Microbispora sp. ZYX-F-249: one gene and its partner. The protein of the gene in region 1 interacts with the protein of each later gene in a pairwise test. Links are inferred from orthologs where the notes say so. Each region holds a gene or a part of one and is shown in the gene's direction. Other genes may lie near its edges. The genes, in order: uvrB and uvrA.

Region 1 (7,549 bases):
GAAGCAACTGCTCGCCCTCTGCTCGGTCCTGGTGCTCGAACCGGAGATCCTGGTCATGGACGAGCCGACCACGCTGCTCGACCTGCGCCACTCCCGGCAGGTCGCGGCGCTGCTGCGGGACCTGCCGCAGCAGGTGGTCGTGGTCACCCACGACCTCGCGCTGCTGGAGGACTTCGACCGGGTGCTCGTTGTCGACGAGGGGCGGATCGTCGCCGACGCCGACCCCGCCACCGCGATCGGCCACTACCGGAAGACGATGGCGTGACCGGGCTCACCGGTGCGTACGTGCCGGGCGGATCGCTCCTGCACCGGCTGCCCGCCGGCGCCAAGCTCGCCGGGCTGGCCGTGTCCTGCACCGCGCTCCTGCTGCTGCGCTCGCCCGCCGCGCTGGCGGGCGCCGCGGCCGCCGTGGTGCTGCTGTACGCCGTGTCCCGGGTCGGGCTCACCGCGGCCTGGGCGCAGGTGCGGCCCGTCCGCTGGTTCGCCGTGGCCCTGTTCTGCGTGCAGCTGGTCTTCGCCGATCTGCCCGCGGCGGCGTCCTCCACGCTGCGCGTCGTGCTCGCCGTCGCCCTGGCCGGACTGGTCACGCTCACGACGCGCACCGGCGCGCTCATGGCCTGCCTGGAGCGCTGCCTCGCCCCCGTCAGGTTCGCCGGGCTGGACCCGTTCCGCCTGTCGCTGCTGCTGTCCCTCACGCTGCGCAGCGTGCCGGTGATGGCGGACCTGGTCACCCGGGTGCGGGACGCCCAGCGCGCCAGAGGGGTCGAGCGCAGCGCGCGCGCCTTCGCCGTCCCGCTGGTGGTGGGCGCCCTGCGGCACGCCGACGCGCTGGGCGAGGCGCTCGCCGCGCGCGGCCTCGACGACTGAGCGCCCTTCAGATCGGCGGCAGGGCGGACGCCAGGCGGCGGGCCTCGGCGACCAGGTCGAGCAGCTCACCGACCAGGCCGGGCGGCGCGGCCACGAAGCTGCGGTCCTCGGACGGGCCCTCGGCGGACGCCTCGAACGGCCCGCCGTCCAGCCGCCGGATCTCCACGCCGGCCTCCCGCGCGATCAAAGCCCCGGCGGGCAGGTCGAGCCCCTCCGCGTGGTAGCCGATCATGCCGTCGATGTCGCCGCGGGCGAGCATCGCCCAGCACAGCAGCGGGGCCCAGAGCTGGAGCACCCGCCGGGCGCGGGCGTCCATCGTCATCTTCAGCGACCGCGCGGCCGGATCCAGCCGGGAGACCCCGTGGCCCTGCGTCCAGGCCAGCACCGGCCCGTGCGGGAGCTCCCGCGGCGGCGGCCCGGTCAGCGGCCCCGCCGGCCCGCGGGCCCCGGCCCCGGCGACGGCCGACCAGGTGCGGCCGGACAGCGGCTCGTGGACCACCCCGAGCACCGGGCGGCCGCCCGCGCACAGCGCCAGGCCCACGACGTACGCCGGGAGACCGATCGCCACGTTGTTCGTGCCGTCGAGGGGGTCGACGAGCCAGGTCCACCCGCCGTCCGCCAGGTCGCCGTCGTGGACGCCCGACTCCTCGGCCACGATCCGGTGGGTGGGGAACTCGGCCCGGATGCGGTCGAGGATCAGCTTCTCGGCGGCCAGGTCGAGGTCGGTGACGACGTCGCCCGCCCCGCCCTTGGCGTGGACGGCGACCGTTCCCGGCGCGCTGTCGCGCAGCACGGCCCCGGCGGACAGGGCGGCCTCGACGGCTACCCGCCTGGCGTGTTCGAGGTCCACAGGCTCCTCCTGGCCAGCTCGGCGGCACGTGCGGTCTCGGCGTCGTCGAGGCGTTCGCGCCTGACGTGGTGGAGGGGCGTGGCGAGCGGCCCGAGCGACAGGTCGCCCAGGCCCGGCCTGCCGCGGCCGAGCGCCACGGTGGCGGCCTCGCCGTCCTCGGGGATGACACTGCTGTGGAAGGCGCCCGCGGCGAGCGTGTAGGTCTCCCCGGCGCCGAACAGCTCGGCGCGTCCCGGGGCGTACGCGACGGTCCTGGCGGTGGGGCGCACGACGTCCCCCGACGGCGTGCTGACCACCTCGAAGACGCGGTGGGTGGGAGACGCCGAGGTGTCGGTCACGACGGCGTGGACGTTGCGCACCTGGCCGTACAGGACGTGGCTGACCAGGTCCCAGCTGTGGCAGTGGATCTGCGAGGTGGTGCTGCGGGCGCGCCGCGCGGCGGCGGTCCACACGTGCACGCACACCCCGAGGTCGCCCTCGCGGACCAGCGGCAGGCAGAGGAACCCCAGCGGGTGCCGCACGCCCCGCACCCGCGAGCCGCCCGCGGCGATGTCCCCGAGCACGCCGAGAGCCCACTCGCGGGCGTCCCCGCCGGCGAGCGCGCCGAGCACGTCCCGGTACCTCATGGCGCGTACGGGTCCTTGGCGCGCAGCGCCTTGCGGGTGACCTCGACGACGTCCCGGTCGGTGAACGCCTTGGGCAGCGGGAGATCGACGCGGTCGAACAGCCTGCGGACCTCCTCGACGGTCGGCTCCTCGCTCAGCGGCACCGACCGGTATCGGTCGATCGCCACGCGCCGGGCCTGCTCGAAGCTCGTGCGCAGCTCGGTGCCGCAGCTCTCGTAGAAGAACGAGCCGCTGAAGGCGATGATGGCCCGGTTGGGGTCCTCGGACGTCATGATCAGGGCACGGCCCGACATGTCCCAGCGGAAGGTCGTCATGACCGGCGACAGCCCCACCGCGATGTCGAGCAGGCCGTACCGCTGGCGGTACCAGAACGCGGCCAGGACGCTCGCGTACGACTCCTTCCTCGCCCGGTCGGTCGTCCACACCTCGCCGGTGCCGTCGGGCCGGTCCGACAGGGACCTGCGGTAGTGCGCGTAGCTCTCGCACACGGCCTCGTCCGTCGGGTCGATGATCTCCAGGCGGACCGTGAGGTGCCGCTTCTCGCGCCGCGCGGCGGCCACGCACTCGGGCAGCGTGACGGCGCGCATGTAGGTGCCGGTGCCGCCCTTGAACGCCCAGCGGTCGGTGCCCCGCCGCGCGTCCGCGTGCGCCTGTGCGATCTCGTGCTGACTGCCCAGGATGCGGATGACCGCCATGTCCTCGAGGGCCCGGCGGGTGCCCGCGACGAGGTCCTCCAGCTCGTCGAGGCGGTCCAGGCGCTCGGGAAGCCGCGTGAGCACGCCGGAGGTCGCGTGCATGGCCTCCTCGACCGGCTCCTGCCGGGCCCGGTCGCGCAGCAGCGCGGTCGCGACCAGGGCCAGGACGACCAGGGTGGTGCCGCTGACGAGCTGAGACTTCACCTTGTCGGGGATCACGTCGTCGGGCAGCACGCCGAGCACGCCCACGGCCACGGCCAGCACGAGGGCGATGGCGCCGTCGATGTTCTTGGCCGCCCACGCGAGCGACTGGCCGACGGCATTCCGCAACCCCGCCATGGTCAGCCCCGCCATCCCGTCAGTGTCGGCCCCCGGCTTGAATCGTAACGACAGGGTCATGGTCCGGCCAAGCGTTGACCACGGGCGGGCCGCAGGCGTCGCGGGCGAGGAGCGGAGCGGGTATCGGGACCGGAATTGTCGGTCGCCGCGCGTAGGTTATGGAGGTGAACCGGAGCGGGCGGAGCGCACCTGCATGCCGCCCCGCGCCGGCGGTCGGGGCGAGTGAGGAGCTGAGCGGGCGATGACATCCATGATGGACCTGAAGCGCAAGGTCGCGCCCTTCGAGGTCGTCACCGACATGACGCCGTCCGGCGACCAGCCCACGGCGATCGCGGAGCTGGAGCGCCGGGTCAGGGCCGGGGAGAAGGACAGCGTCCTGCTCGGCGCGACCGGCACCGGCAAGACCGCGACGGTCGCCTGGCTGATCGAGCGGGTGCAGCGCCCGACGCTGGTCATGCAGCCGAACAAGACGCTCGCCGCCCAGTTCGCCAACGAGCTGCGCGAGATGCTGCCGAACAACGCGGTCGAGTATTTCGTGTCGTACTACGACTACTACCAGCCCGAGGCGTACGTCCCGCAGAGCGACACCTACATCGAGAAGGACTCCTCGATCAACGAGGAGGTCGAGCGGCTGCGTCACTCGGCGACCTGGTCGCTGGTGTCGCGCCGCGACGTGGTGGTGGTCGCCTCCGTCTCCTGCATCTACGGCCTGGGCACGCCGCAGGAGTACGTCGACCGGATGGTCGGGCTCAAGGTCGGCCAGCAGATCGAGCGCGACCAGCTGCTGCGGCGGCTGGTCGACATGCAGTACACCCGCAACGACCTGGCCTTCACCCGGGGCACGTTCCGGGTGCGCGGCGACACGGTCGAGGTCATCCCGGTCTACCAGGAGCTGGCCGTCCGCATCGAGATGTTCGGCGACGAGATCGAGAAGCTGGCGACGCTGCACCCGCTGACCGGTGAGGTCGTCGGCGAGGACGACGAGCTGCACATCTTCCCCGCCTCCCACTACGTGGCAGGACCCGAGCGGATGGAGCGGGCCATCGCCGGCATCGAGGCGGAGCTCGCCGAGCGGCTCGCCGACCTGGAGCGGCAGGGCAAGCTGCTGGAGGCCCAGCGGCTGCGCATGCGCACCACCTACGACATCGAGATGATGCGGCAGGTCGGCACCTGCGCCGGGATCGAGAACTACTCGCGGCACATCGACGGCCGCGCGGCGGGCACCGCGCCGCACACGCTGCTCGACTTCTTCCCCGACGACTTCCTGCTGGTGCTGGACGAGTCGCACCAGACCGTCCCCCAGATCGGCGCGATGTACGAGGGAGACGCCTCGCGCAAGCGGACGCTGGTCGACCACGGGTTCCGCCTGCCGTCGGCGATGGACAACCGCCCGCTCAAGTGGGAGGAGTTCCTGGAGCGCATCGGCCAGACCGTCTACCTGTCCGCGACGCCCGGGCCGTACGAGCTGGGCCGCAGCAAGGGCGAGGTGGTGGAGCAGGTCATCCGCCCCACCGGCCTGGTGGACCCGGAGGTGATCATCAAGCCCACCAAGGGGCAGATCGACGACCTCATGGAGGAGATCCGCGCCCGGGCGGAGCGGGACGAGCGGGTCCTGGTCACCACCCTGACCAAGAAGATGGCCGAGGACCTCACCGACTACCTGCTCGACAACGGCATCCGGGTCCGCTACCTGCACAGCGAGGTCGACACGCTGCGCCGCATCGAGCTGCTGCGCGAGCTGCGCCTGGGTGAGTTCGACGTGCTCGTCGGCATCAACCTGCTGCGTGAGGGTCTCGACCTGCCCGAGGTGTCGCTGGTGGCGATCCTCGACGCCGACAAGGAGGGCTTCCTGCGCTCGGAGACCTCGCTCATCCAGACGATCGGCCGCGCGGCCCGAAACGTGTCCGGCCAGGTCCACATGTACGCCGACAAGATCACGCCCAGCATGGAGCGGGCGATCGAGGAGACCAACCGGCGCCGGGCCAAGCAGATCGCCTACAACGAGGCGCACGGCATCGACCCGCAGCCGCTGCGCAAGAAGATCGCCGACATCCTGGACAGCCTCGTCCGCGAGGACGCCGACACCGCGCAGCTTCTCGGCGGCGCCGGGCGTCAGCAGTCGCGCGGCAAGTCGCCGGTGCCGGGTCTCGCGTCCCGGGGCGCGGGCCAGCACGCGAAGGCGATCGCGGGGGAGATGCCCCGCGCCCAGCTCGAGTCGCTGATCGAGTCGCTGACCGAGCAGATGCACACCGCCGCGGCCGATCTGCAGTTCGAGGTGGCGGCCCGGCTGCGCGACGAGATCAAGGAGCTCAAGCGGGAGGTCCGCGACATGCGCGAGGCCGGCGTGAAATGACGGCGTGACGGGCGGCCGAATCCAAGCTCGGCCGGTTCTCGAGGAATGTGCGCTGAAATCGTCGGTGTGTGAAGTGCGGGAATTCTGTCGTTCCGACAACGCGGTGGAAATGCCGCCGGCTGCGAGGAGATGGGCGGGGGCGTAGGCTCCGAACGGGTTGACCTGGGCCGTTACGGGGAAGGCATTCGCTGGCGCGTGAATCCACGCGTCATTGGAGTAGCTCGATTGGGGCGGCTCCGAGCGGGCTAATCCTTTGTGACAAATCGGGGAAATCATGCGTTCGACGACCAACGCGTCAGGGCCTGCCGTTCGCCTCGCACTCGCCGCCGGGTCGGTGGCCGCGCTCCTCGCCGCGTGCGGCGAGGCTCCGGCGCACTCGTCCGCGGCGGAGCCGGTGAACCGGCCGGTCACGTTCGCCTCGGCCTCCGCCGAACCCTCCGTGACGCCCGCACCGTTGTCGTCGCCGTCGCCCGGCCCGTCGGCGACGCCGAGCGACTTCGTCGGCTGCCGGGACGGCGACTGCGAGGCGCGGGTGCGTGTGGGGGACAGCATCCCCATCGACCCGGCGCTGGGCGTGGACGAGATCTCCGTGGTGGGCCTGCGGGGAGACGCCGCCAGAATCGCCTTCACCGGCACCTCCACGGTCGTCGACGGCGCGAACACCAGCATCAGCCGGAGCTGTTACAACGACCGCTGCCGGGTCCGAGGGGCGTTGACGATCAGCACGAGCAGGCCGGGCCGCATCGGCGACGTCGGACTGCGGCTCACCCGCGTGGAGGGCGACAGCGCCCTGTTGGTGCTGCGGCCGGCCGGTGAAGAGCAGTGACTCCGCGGGTTCCCAGGGGCGATCCACGCGGGCCCGGCGGATCGACGAGGGTTTCGCCACGGCATAGACGTCCCGGCCGCCCGCGCCTGACACGGTGGGCGCCCGTCACGTGCCGGCAGAGGTGTCGGGGACGCGATTCGCGGTAGTGGGCGGGGACACGGAGCCGGGGCCGTCCGTTGACGGGAAGGCGGGATCGTCCCGCCGGCCGGAGGAGGTTGCCGATGTTCGCGGCGCTCACCGGGCTCGGGCTGTCGACCGCGGCCGGGCTCAACGCGTACATCCCGTTGCTGCTCGTCGGCGTGCTCGCGCGGCTCACCGACGCCGTACGGCTGCCGCACGAGTACGCCTGGCTGTCCGACACCTGGGTCCTCGCGATCATCGCCGTGCTGCTGGTCGCCGAGTTCGTGCTCGACAAGGTGCCGGTGGTCGACCACGTCAACGACATGATCCAGACGGCGGTGCGGCCCGCAGCGGGCGGCGTGGTGTTCAGCGCCACCGCCGCGGCGGAGCGGCTGGACGAGTCGGCATGGATGGCCGAACACCCGGCGGTCGGCTGGGTGCTGGGGATCGCGGTCGCCCTCGCCGTACACGTGATCAAGGCCACCGCGCGGCCGGTGGTGAACGCCACCACGGCGGGTGTGGGCGCGCCGGTCGTCAGCACGGCCGAAGACGTGGGCTCGCTCGGCATGAGCCTGATCGCGATCTTCCTGCCCGTCCTGGTGGTGGTGGCGCTGGCCGTGCTGGCGTTCATGGCCTGGCGGCTCATCCGCAGGGTGCGGCGCTACCGGGCGGCCCGCCGCACCCGTGCCGCCGCGTCGCCCGGCTGACGGCGGGGCACGGCACCCGCGTCTCGCGCCGACGCCGCACAGGCCGGATCAGCCGAGGAAGCGGCTCAGGTCCAGGTCGATGTCCACGTCGAAGCCGACGTAGGTCGCGAGGCGCTTGCGGTGGATCCCGGTCGGCACGTACGCCTTCACGCTCGGCTCCAGCTCG
Region 2 (8,030 bases), on another replicon or contig:
CTGATCGTCTCGCCGACCGACATCCCTAGGTACTCCTTGACCAGCCAGAACCCGGCGTCGTTCACGTGGGAGAAGAACAGCGACCCGGCGCCGATGGCGAGCACGAGCAGGGCGACGTGGGCAGGGGACTGGCCGGCGGCCAGCGGTGCGGCGATCCCGGCCGCGGAGATCGTGGCGACGGTCGCGGACCCGGTGGCCAGCCGGATGCCGACGGCGATCAGCCAGCCGAGCACCAGCACGGGTACGCTCGCGCCCTGCGCGGCCTCGCCGATGACCTTGCCGACGCCCGAGTCGACCAGGGTCTGCTTGAATCCCCCGCCCGCGCCGACGATGAGCAGGATTCCGGCGATCGGCGGCAGCGAGTCGGCGATCACCGAGGAGATCCGGGCCCGGCCGAAGCCCGCGGCGCGGCCCAGCGTGAACATCGCCACGATCACCCCGATCAGCAGGGCGATCAGGGGAGTGCCGAGGACCTCGAACACGGTGCGCACCGCGTGGTCCTCCGGCAGGACGATCTCCACGACGGCCCGGCCCAGCATCAGCACGACCGGCAGCAGGATCGTGGCCACCGTGACGCCGAAGCCGGGCCGGGGGCGCTCCCGGTCCTCGGGTTCCGCGTCCTCCGTCTCCGGGGTCTGTTCGCGTTCGAGCCGTTCCGGCGGCGCCGGTCGCACCCACCGGGCGGCGAGCCTGGCGAACAGCGGGCCGGACACGATCACGGTCGGGATCGCCACCAGCAGGCCCAGCCCGAGCGTGAGCCCGAGGTCCGCCTTGAGCGTGTCGATCGCGACCAGCGGCCCGGGATGCGGGGGCACCAGGCCGTGCAGGACGGACAGGCCCGCCAGGGCGGGGACCGCGATCAGCAGCAGCGGACGGCCGCTCCGCCGGGCCACCAGCAGGATGACCGGGATCAGCAGGACCAGCCCGATCTCGAAGAACATCGGCAGCCCGATGAGCACCGCGATCAGCGTCACCGCCCATGGCAGCGTCCGGTCGCCGCTGCGGCGCAGGATGCCGTCGACGATCTCGTCGGCCCCGCCCGAGTCGGCCAGGAGCTTGCCCAGCATCGCCCCGAGGGCGATGAGCACGCCGACTCCGGCGACGGTCGAGCCCAGGCCGGCGGAGAAGCTGTCGATCAACTTGCCGGGGGCCATGCCGGCCACCAGGCCGAGCACGCCCGAGCCGAGCGCGAGAGCGAGGAACGGGTGGGTCCGCAGCTTGGTGATCAGCAGCACGATGACCGCGATGCCGGCCAGGGCGGCCACGATCAGGCGGGTGTCGTGGCCGCTCCACGCGGCCGCGCCGGCGAGTGGGGTCATGAGGGGGGTCATCCGGGGGCTCCTCCGACGGTCCGTGCGGTAGCCGCTGCCCCGCAGGAGCCCTCCGAATCACATGCGCCCGCCCCGCCGGAGCACGCGCCCCGGGGCGGGAGGCCGGTCCCGCCCCGCGTCAGTCACCAGCCGCGGGCCTTCCACTCCGGCAGGTGCGGCCGCTCGGCACCGAGGGTGGTGTCCCTGCCGTGGCCGGGGTAGACCCAGGTCTCGTCGGGCAGGCGGTCGAAGATCCGTTCCACGACGTCGGTGAACAGCTGCTCGAACCGGGCCGGGTCCTTCTGCGTGTTGCCGACGCCGCCGGGGAACAGGGAGTCGCCGGTGAACAGATGGCGGTCCTGGTAGAGCAGCGCGATCGAGCCGGGGGTGTGGCCACGCAGGTGGATGACGTCCAGCGTCACCACGCCGACCGTCACCCGGTCGCCGTGCTCGACCTCCCTGGTCACCTTCACCGGCAGTTCGGGGGCGTCGAGCGGGTGGGCGACGGTCTGGGCTCCGGTGGCCCGCGCGACCTCCTCCAGGGCCATCCAGTGGTCGGGGTGCCGGTGGGTGGTCACGATCGCGCTGATCGGCATGTCGCCGATGAGCTCGAGCAGCCGGTCGGGCTCGGCCGCCGCGTCGATCAGCACCCCGTCGCCGGTCTCCGCGCACCGCAGCAGGTACGCGTTGTTGCCGAAGTCGCCGACCTCGATCTTCGAGATCGTCAGCCCCGGGACCTCGCGCACGTCGGCGGGCCCGTCCTTGGTGACGTTTCCGGTATAGGTCATGATCGTTCCTCTCTGGGTTCCCGGCTCCGGTTCCCGGCGGGCGGCCAGGACGGCGGTGGTTCGGCGGGCAGTTCCGCGGGGGACGGCCTCGGCCACGGCGGCGGGGACGGCGGCCCCCCGGCCGCGTCGCGCCGGAGGCGCGCGTCGGGAGTGTCGCGCCGGAGGCACGCGTCGGGAGTGTCGCGCCGGGGGCGCGCATCGGAGGTGCCGTGCCCGGTAGGCGCCTGTGACGCACCGAGTCGCAGGCCCGCGCCGTCGGTCCTGCCCGCGAGCCACGCGAGCAGCTCGCGCGGCGTCCCCTCCACGACGGGGCCGTCGCCGAGGCCCGTCCAGGTCCTCACGACCTCGCCGGTGCCCGGCTCGCGGGCGACGACCTCGCCCGCCGGGCTCTCACTGCCGAGCCAGAGCATCGTGTCGTGCAGCTCTCGTCTCACGTACGTCTCGGGCCAGTCGGCCCACCCGTAGCCTGCCCCGAGGTCGGCGTGGTGCACCTCGACCTCCCTGAGCCGCCGGATCGGGACGTACCAGGCGGGGTGGTCGGGCGGGTTCATCCCCGCGACCATCGCGGTCCACGCCTCGGCGGGCATCCCCCTGATCGCCGCCGCGAACCGCTCGGCGCTGTCGCGCAGGTCGGCGAGCTGCTCGGCGGCCGGGCGGGCCGCGCCCGCCTCGATGTCGGCCTCGCGGGCCCGCGCCGAGGCGTACTGCGGGGTGCGCACCCCCGTGCGCGCCCAGGACAGCAGGTTGACGTAGCTGTCGGCGTTGCGGGCGACGTGCGTGAGCACGTGCCCCCGCGTCCAGCCGGGCAGCAGGGACGGCGCGCGGAGATCCTCGTCGGTGAGGCGGGCGGCGGTCGCCAGCAGGCGCCCGGTCGCCTCGGCGAGCTCCCGCTCGATCTCGTCGATAACGGACATGGAGGCAATCATGGCCCCTGGCACCCCCGGCCGCCGTCCCCGCACCCGGCAGGGAAGAGGACGGCGTCCGCGGCGGTTGTATGAGCAGGGGTTTCCTGCGGATGGCAGGCACCGGTTTGACGAAGCTCATACCCTGGTTCACGGAGCGTGTCCCACACAGCACGCGGGGCCGCCCCCTCCGGCCGCCGGACGATGCCCCCCGAAATTGTCGGTGGCTCTGGATAGCCTGCCCGTGCACCTCCATTCACCTCATCGACCTATCGGGACCACCGTGGCTGACCGCCTGATCGTGCGTGGCGCACGCGAACACAATTTGAAGGACGTCTCGCTCGACCTCCCGCGAGACGCTCTGATCGTCTTCACCGGACTGTCGGGCTCCGGCAAGTCCAGCCTGGCCTTCGACACGATCTTCGCCGAGGGACAGCGGCGGTACGTGGAGTCCCTGTCCGCGTACGCCCGGCAGTTCCTGGGTCAGATGGACAAGCCCGACGTCGACTTCATCGAGGGCCTGTCCCCGGCCGTCTCCATCGACCAGAAGTCCACCAGCCGCAACCCCCGTTCGACCGTCGGCACGATCACCGAGGTCTACGACTATCTGCGTCTGCTGTGGGCGCGCATCGGCAAGCCGCACTGCCCGCAGTGCGCGCGCCCGATCGCCCGCCAGACGCCGCAGCAGATCGTGGACCGCGTGCTCGAGCTGGAGGAGGGCACCCGGTTCCAGGTCCTCGCCCCGATCGTCCGCGGCCGCAAGGGGGAGTACGCCGAGCTGTTCCGCGAGCTGCAGACCAAGGGCTACGCCCGGGCCCGCGTCGACGGCACGATCGTGCGCCTGGAGGAGCCGCCCACGCTCAAGAAGTACGAGAAGCACGACATCGAGGTGATCGTCGACCGTCTGTCGGTCAAGGAGAGCGCGCGGCGCCGGCTGACCGACTCGGTGGAGACGGCGCTGCAGCTGTCCGGCGGCACCATCACGCTCGACTTCGTCGACCTGCCCGACGACGACCCCAACCGTGAGCGCTTCTACTCCGAGCACCTCTACTGCCCCTACGACGACCTGTCGTTCGAGGAGCTCGAGCCGCGGTCGTTCTCGTTCAACTCGCCCTTCGGCGCCTGTCCCGAGTGCACCGGGCTCGGCACCCGCATGGAGGTCGATCCCGACCTCGTCGTCCCGGACCCCGAGCGCACGCTCGGCGACGGCGCGATCAGCCCGTGGGCGAACGGCCACACCAGCGACTACTTCGTGCGGCTGCTTGAGGCGCTGGGCAACACGCTCGGCTTCGACCTCGACACGCCGTGGGAGCGGCTGCCGAAGAAGGCGCACAAGGCGATCCTGCACGGCCACGACGAGCAGGTCCACATCCGCTACAGCAACCGGTACGGCAGGCAGCGGTCGTACTACACCGACTTCGAGGGCGTGATCCCCTGGGTGCAGCGCCGGCACGCCGAGTCGGAGAGCGACGCCAGCCGCGAGCGGTTCGAGGGCTTCATGCGCGAGGTCCCCTGCCCGGCCTGCAAGGGCCGCCGCCTCAAGCCGGTCTCGCTGGCCGTGACCGTCGGGGACGCCTCGATCGCCGAGATCTCGGCGATGTCGATCGCCGACTGCGCGAAGTTCCTGTCCGGCCTGCGGCTGTCGGAGCGGGACATGCACATCGCGGAGCGGGTGGTCAAGGAGATCAACGCCCGGCTGGGCTTCCTGCTCGACGTCGGCCTCGACTACCTCACGCTCGACCGCGCCGCCGGCACGCTCGCCGGTGGCGAGGCGCAGCGGATCAGGCTGGCCACGCAGATCGGCTCCGGCCTGGTCGGCGTGCTGTACGTGCTGGACGAGCCGTCCATCGGACTGCACCAGCGGGACAACCAGCGACTGCTGGAGACGCTGATCCGGCTGCGCGACATGGGCAACACGCTGATCGTTGTCGAGCACGACGAGGACACGATCGCCGCCGCCGACTGGGTGGTCGACATCGGCCCCGGCGCGGGCGAGCACGGCGGCCAGGTCGTCGTGTCCGGCACCGTGCAGGAGCTGCTCGCCAGCGAGGAGTCGCTGACCGGCGCGTACCTGTCGGGCCGAAAGGCGATCACCGTGCCGGAGATCCGGCGCCCGCGGGACAGGAAGCGGCAGCTCGTCGTAAAGGGCGCCCGCGAGCACAACCTCAAGGGAGTGGACGTCGAGTTCCCGCTCGGCGTCTTCACCGCGGTCACCGGCGTCTCGGGGTCCGGCAAGTCGACGCTGGTCAACGACATCCTCTACGCGGCGCTGGCCAAGGAGCTGAACGGCGCGAAGACCGTGCCGGGACGCCACTCCCGGGTGGTCGGCACCGACCTGGTGGACAAGGTCGTCCACGTCGACCAGTCGCCGATCGGCCGCACGCCGAGGTCCAACCCGGCGACGTACACGGGCGTCTTCGACCACGTGCGCAAGTTGTTCGCCGCCACGACCGAGGCGAAGGTCCGCGGCTACCTGCAGGGCCGCTTCAGCTTCAACGTCAAGGGCGGGCGCTGCGAGGCCTGCTCCGGCGACGGCACCATCAAGATCGAGATGAACTTCCTGCCGGACGTCTACGTCCCCTGTGAGGTCTGCCACGGCGCCCGGTACAACCGGGAGACGCTGGAGGTCCACTACAAGGGCAAGACGATCTCAGAGGTCCTCGACATGCCGATCGAGGAGGCGCTGGGGTTCTTCGAGGCGATCCCCGCCATCCGCCGTCACCTGCAGACGCTGCACGACGTCGGTCTCGGGTACGTACGGCTGGGCCAGCCGGCGACCACGCTGTCGGGCGGCGAGGCGCAGCGGGTGAAGCTCGCCTCCGAACTGCAGCGGCGATCGACCGGCCGGACGGTGTACGTGCTGGACGAGCCCACCACCGGCCTGCACTTCGAGGACATCCGGCGGCTGCTCGGCGTGCTCAACCGGCTGGTGGACGCCGGCAACACGGTGATCGTCATCGAGCACAACCTCGACGTCATCAAGACCGCCGACTGGATCGTCGACATGGGGCCCGAAGGCGGCTCCGGGGGCGGCAGGGTCGTCGCCGCCGGCACGCCCGAGCAGATCGCCCGGGTCGAGGAGAGCCACACCGGCGCCTTCCTCCGCAAGATTCTGGGCGTATGAGTATTCGTCTCATCTTCTCTCCCTACTCTTCTCCTTCCGACCGCGTCACCCTGAACCGGCCACGGGGTGATGGCCGTACCTGAGAGCACACAGGGTGACGCGTCGCGCAGGGGAAGACCCGGGGCCGTGGACGTCCCGGGCCGCCGCATCAGGGAAGGATGAGCATGACGGATACGACACGCCGGGCCGTGATCTTCGGCGCCGGGGGCGCCGGGCTGGCCGTGGCGCTGAGCGCGTGCGGTGCCTCCGACGGGGACGACACGGCGTCGGCGGGCCAGGGCACGTCCCAGGACGGCCAGTCTCAGGGAGCACAGGGCGGGGGCGAGATCGCGAAGACCTCCGACATCCCCCAGGGCGGCGGCAAGGTCTTCAAGGACCAGGACGTCGTCATCACGCAGCCGGAGGCCGGCACGTTCAAGGCGTTCAGCGCGACCTGCACCCACCAGGGCTGCCCGGTCGCCAGCGTCTCGAACAACGAGATCGTCTGCCCGTGCCACGGCAGCAAGTTCAGCGCCAAGGACGGTGCCGTGACCAACGGACCGGCCACCAAGCCGCTCGCGGAGAAGACCATCACGGTGAGCGGCGACAGCATCACCCTCGCGTAGGGGCGCCGTAGAGCGCGCCGCCGCCTGCCGGACGCGGGGATCCCGCGCGGAGGCGGCGGTCGCCCGACGGCTCCGGTTCCACGGCTCGCGGAACCCTTAGGCGCGAATCCTCCGGCTCGCGAACCCCGCGCGATGCCGGCCGGGCCGCGCCGGAGAGCTCGTCCCGGGCACGGGACCGGTGCGGCCGCCGCGCGACGGCAGATGAGACGTCACGCCGGCGGCCGCGATCGTGCCCGCCGGGCACTCGCGGGGACGACCGGACCATCTGATCTACATCGTAAAGACGGGCTCACGTCCCACGCGCGGGGACCCGCCCAGGGGCCCACGCGGACGGCGGGATCGGTCGGCCGGGATTGTCGGCGAGGCCCAGTAGTCTTTGGGTGTGGCGGATCCGGCAACCTATCGACCGGCGCCCGGATCGATCCCCGAGTCGCCAGGCGTCTATCGCTTCCGCGACCCGGGCGGCCGGGTGATCTACGTGGGCAAGGCGAAGAGCCTGCGGCAGCGGCTCAACTCGTACTTCGCGGACTTCGCCGGCCTGCACCCGCGGACGCAGACCATGCTCACGACCGCGGCGTCCGTGGACTGGACGGTGGTCGGCACCGAGGTCGAGGCGCTCCAGCTCGAATACTCCTGGATCAAGGAGTTCGACCCCCGGTTCAACGTCAAGTACCGCGACGACAAGTCGTACCCGTACCTGGCCGTGACGATGGGGGAGGACTTCCCCCGGGTGCAGGTGATGCGCGGGGCCAAGCGTAAGGGCACCCGCTACTTCGGCCCCTACTCGCACGCCTGGGCCATCCGGGAGACCGTCGACCTGCTGCTGCGCGTCTTCCCCGTGCGGACGTGCTCGGCCGGGGTCTTCAAGCGGGCGGGGCAGATCGGCCGTCCCTGCCTGCTGGGATACATCGACAAGTGCTCGGCGCCCTGCGTCGGCCGGGTCACCCCCGAGGAGCATCGCGCCCTCGCCGAGGACTTCTGCGACTTCATGGCCGGCAACACCGGGCGCTTCATCAAGCGGCTGGAACGCGATATGCGCGACGCGGCGGCCGTGGAGGAGTACGAGCGGGCCGCGCGGCTGCGGGACGACATCCAGGCGCTGCAACGGGCTCTGGAGAAGCAGACGGTCGTGCTCGGCGACGGCACCGACTGCGACGTGATCGCCCTCGCGGAGGATCCGCTGGAGGCGGCGGTCCAGGTCTTCTACGTGCGCGGCGGCCGCATCCGCGGACAGCGCGGCTGGGTGGTGGACAAGGTGGAGGAGGCCACCCCCGGCGAGCTGGTGGAGCAGTTCCTGCTCC

What was found.
Region 2: the proteins of uvrB (region 1) and uvrA interact in binary tests that used the Escherichia coli proteins (3 or more experiments, as listed by UniProt). The link is inferred for Microbispora sp. ZYX-F-249 from one-to-one orthologs.

Annotation. Positions count from the first base shown.
Region 1 is NZ_JBDJAW010000018.1:85,992-93,540, forward strand. What follows is about bases 3,234-6,174. They hold uvrB (excinuclease ABC subunit UvrB), read left to right. Parts: upstream 3,234-3,618; coding sequence 3,619-5,730; downstream 5,731-6,174. Other genes in these bases: AAH991_RS22040 (hypothetical protein), read right to left, coding at 3,234-3,392; AAH991_RS22050 (hypothetical protein), read left to right, coding at 6,005-6,174. Also shown: AAH991_RS22020 (energy-coupling factor ABC transporter ATP-binding protein), read left to right, coding at 1-265; AAH991_RS22025 (energy-coupling factor transporter transmembrane component T family protein), read left to right, coding at 262-867; AAH991_RS22030 (inositol monophosphatase family protein), read right to left, coding at 875-1,717; AAH991_RS22035 (hypothetical protein), read right to left, coding at 1,690-2,343; more of AAH991_RS22040, read right to left, coding at 2,340-3,233; more of AAH991_RS22050, read left to right, coding at 6,175-6,556; AAH991_RS22055 (DUF4126 domain-containing protein), read left to right, coding at 6,778-7,383; AAH991_RS22060 (Uma2 family endonuclease), read right to left, coding at 7,432-7,549. UniProt on the Escherichia coli protein: The UvrABC repair system catalyzes the recognition and processing of DNA lesions. A damage recognition complex composed of 2 UvrA and 2 UvrB subunits scans DNA for abnormalities.
Region 2 is NZ_JBDJAW010000028.1:23,637-31,666, forward strand. What follows is about bases 2,903-6,324. They hold uvrA (excinuclease ABC subunit UvrA), read left to right. Parts: upstream 2,903-3,283; coding sequence 3,284-6,124; downstream 6,125-6,324. Other genes in these bases: AAH991_RS28025 (maleylpyruvate isomerase family mycothiol-dependent enzyme), read right to left, coding at 2,903-3,012; AAH991_RS28035 (Rieske (2Fe-2S) protein), read left to right, coding at 6,289-6,324. Also shown: AAH991_RS28015 (GntT/GntP/DsdX family permease), read right to left, coding at 1-1,331; AAH991_RS28020 (MBL fold metallo-hydrolase), read right to left, coding at 1,454-2,098; more of AAH991_RS28025, read right to left, coding at 2,095-2,902; more of AAH991_RS28035, read left to right, coding at 6,325-6,729; excinuclease ABC subunit UvrC, read left to right, coding at 7,112-8,030. UniProt on the Escherichia coli protein: The UvrABC repair system catalyzes the recognition and processing of DNA lesions. UvrA is an ATPase and a DNA-binding protein. A damage recognition complex composed of 2 UvrA and 2 UvrB subunits scans DNA for abnormalities.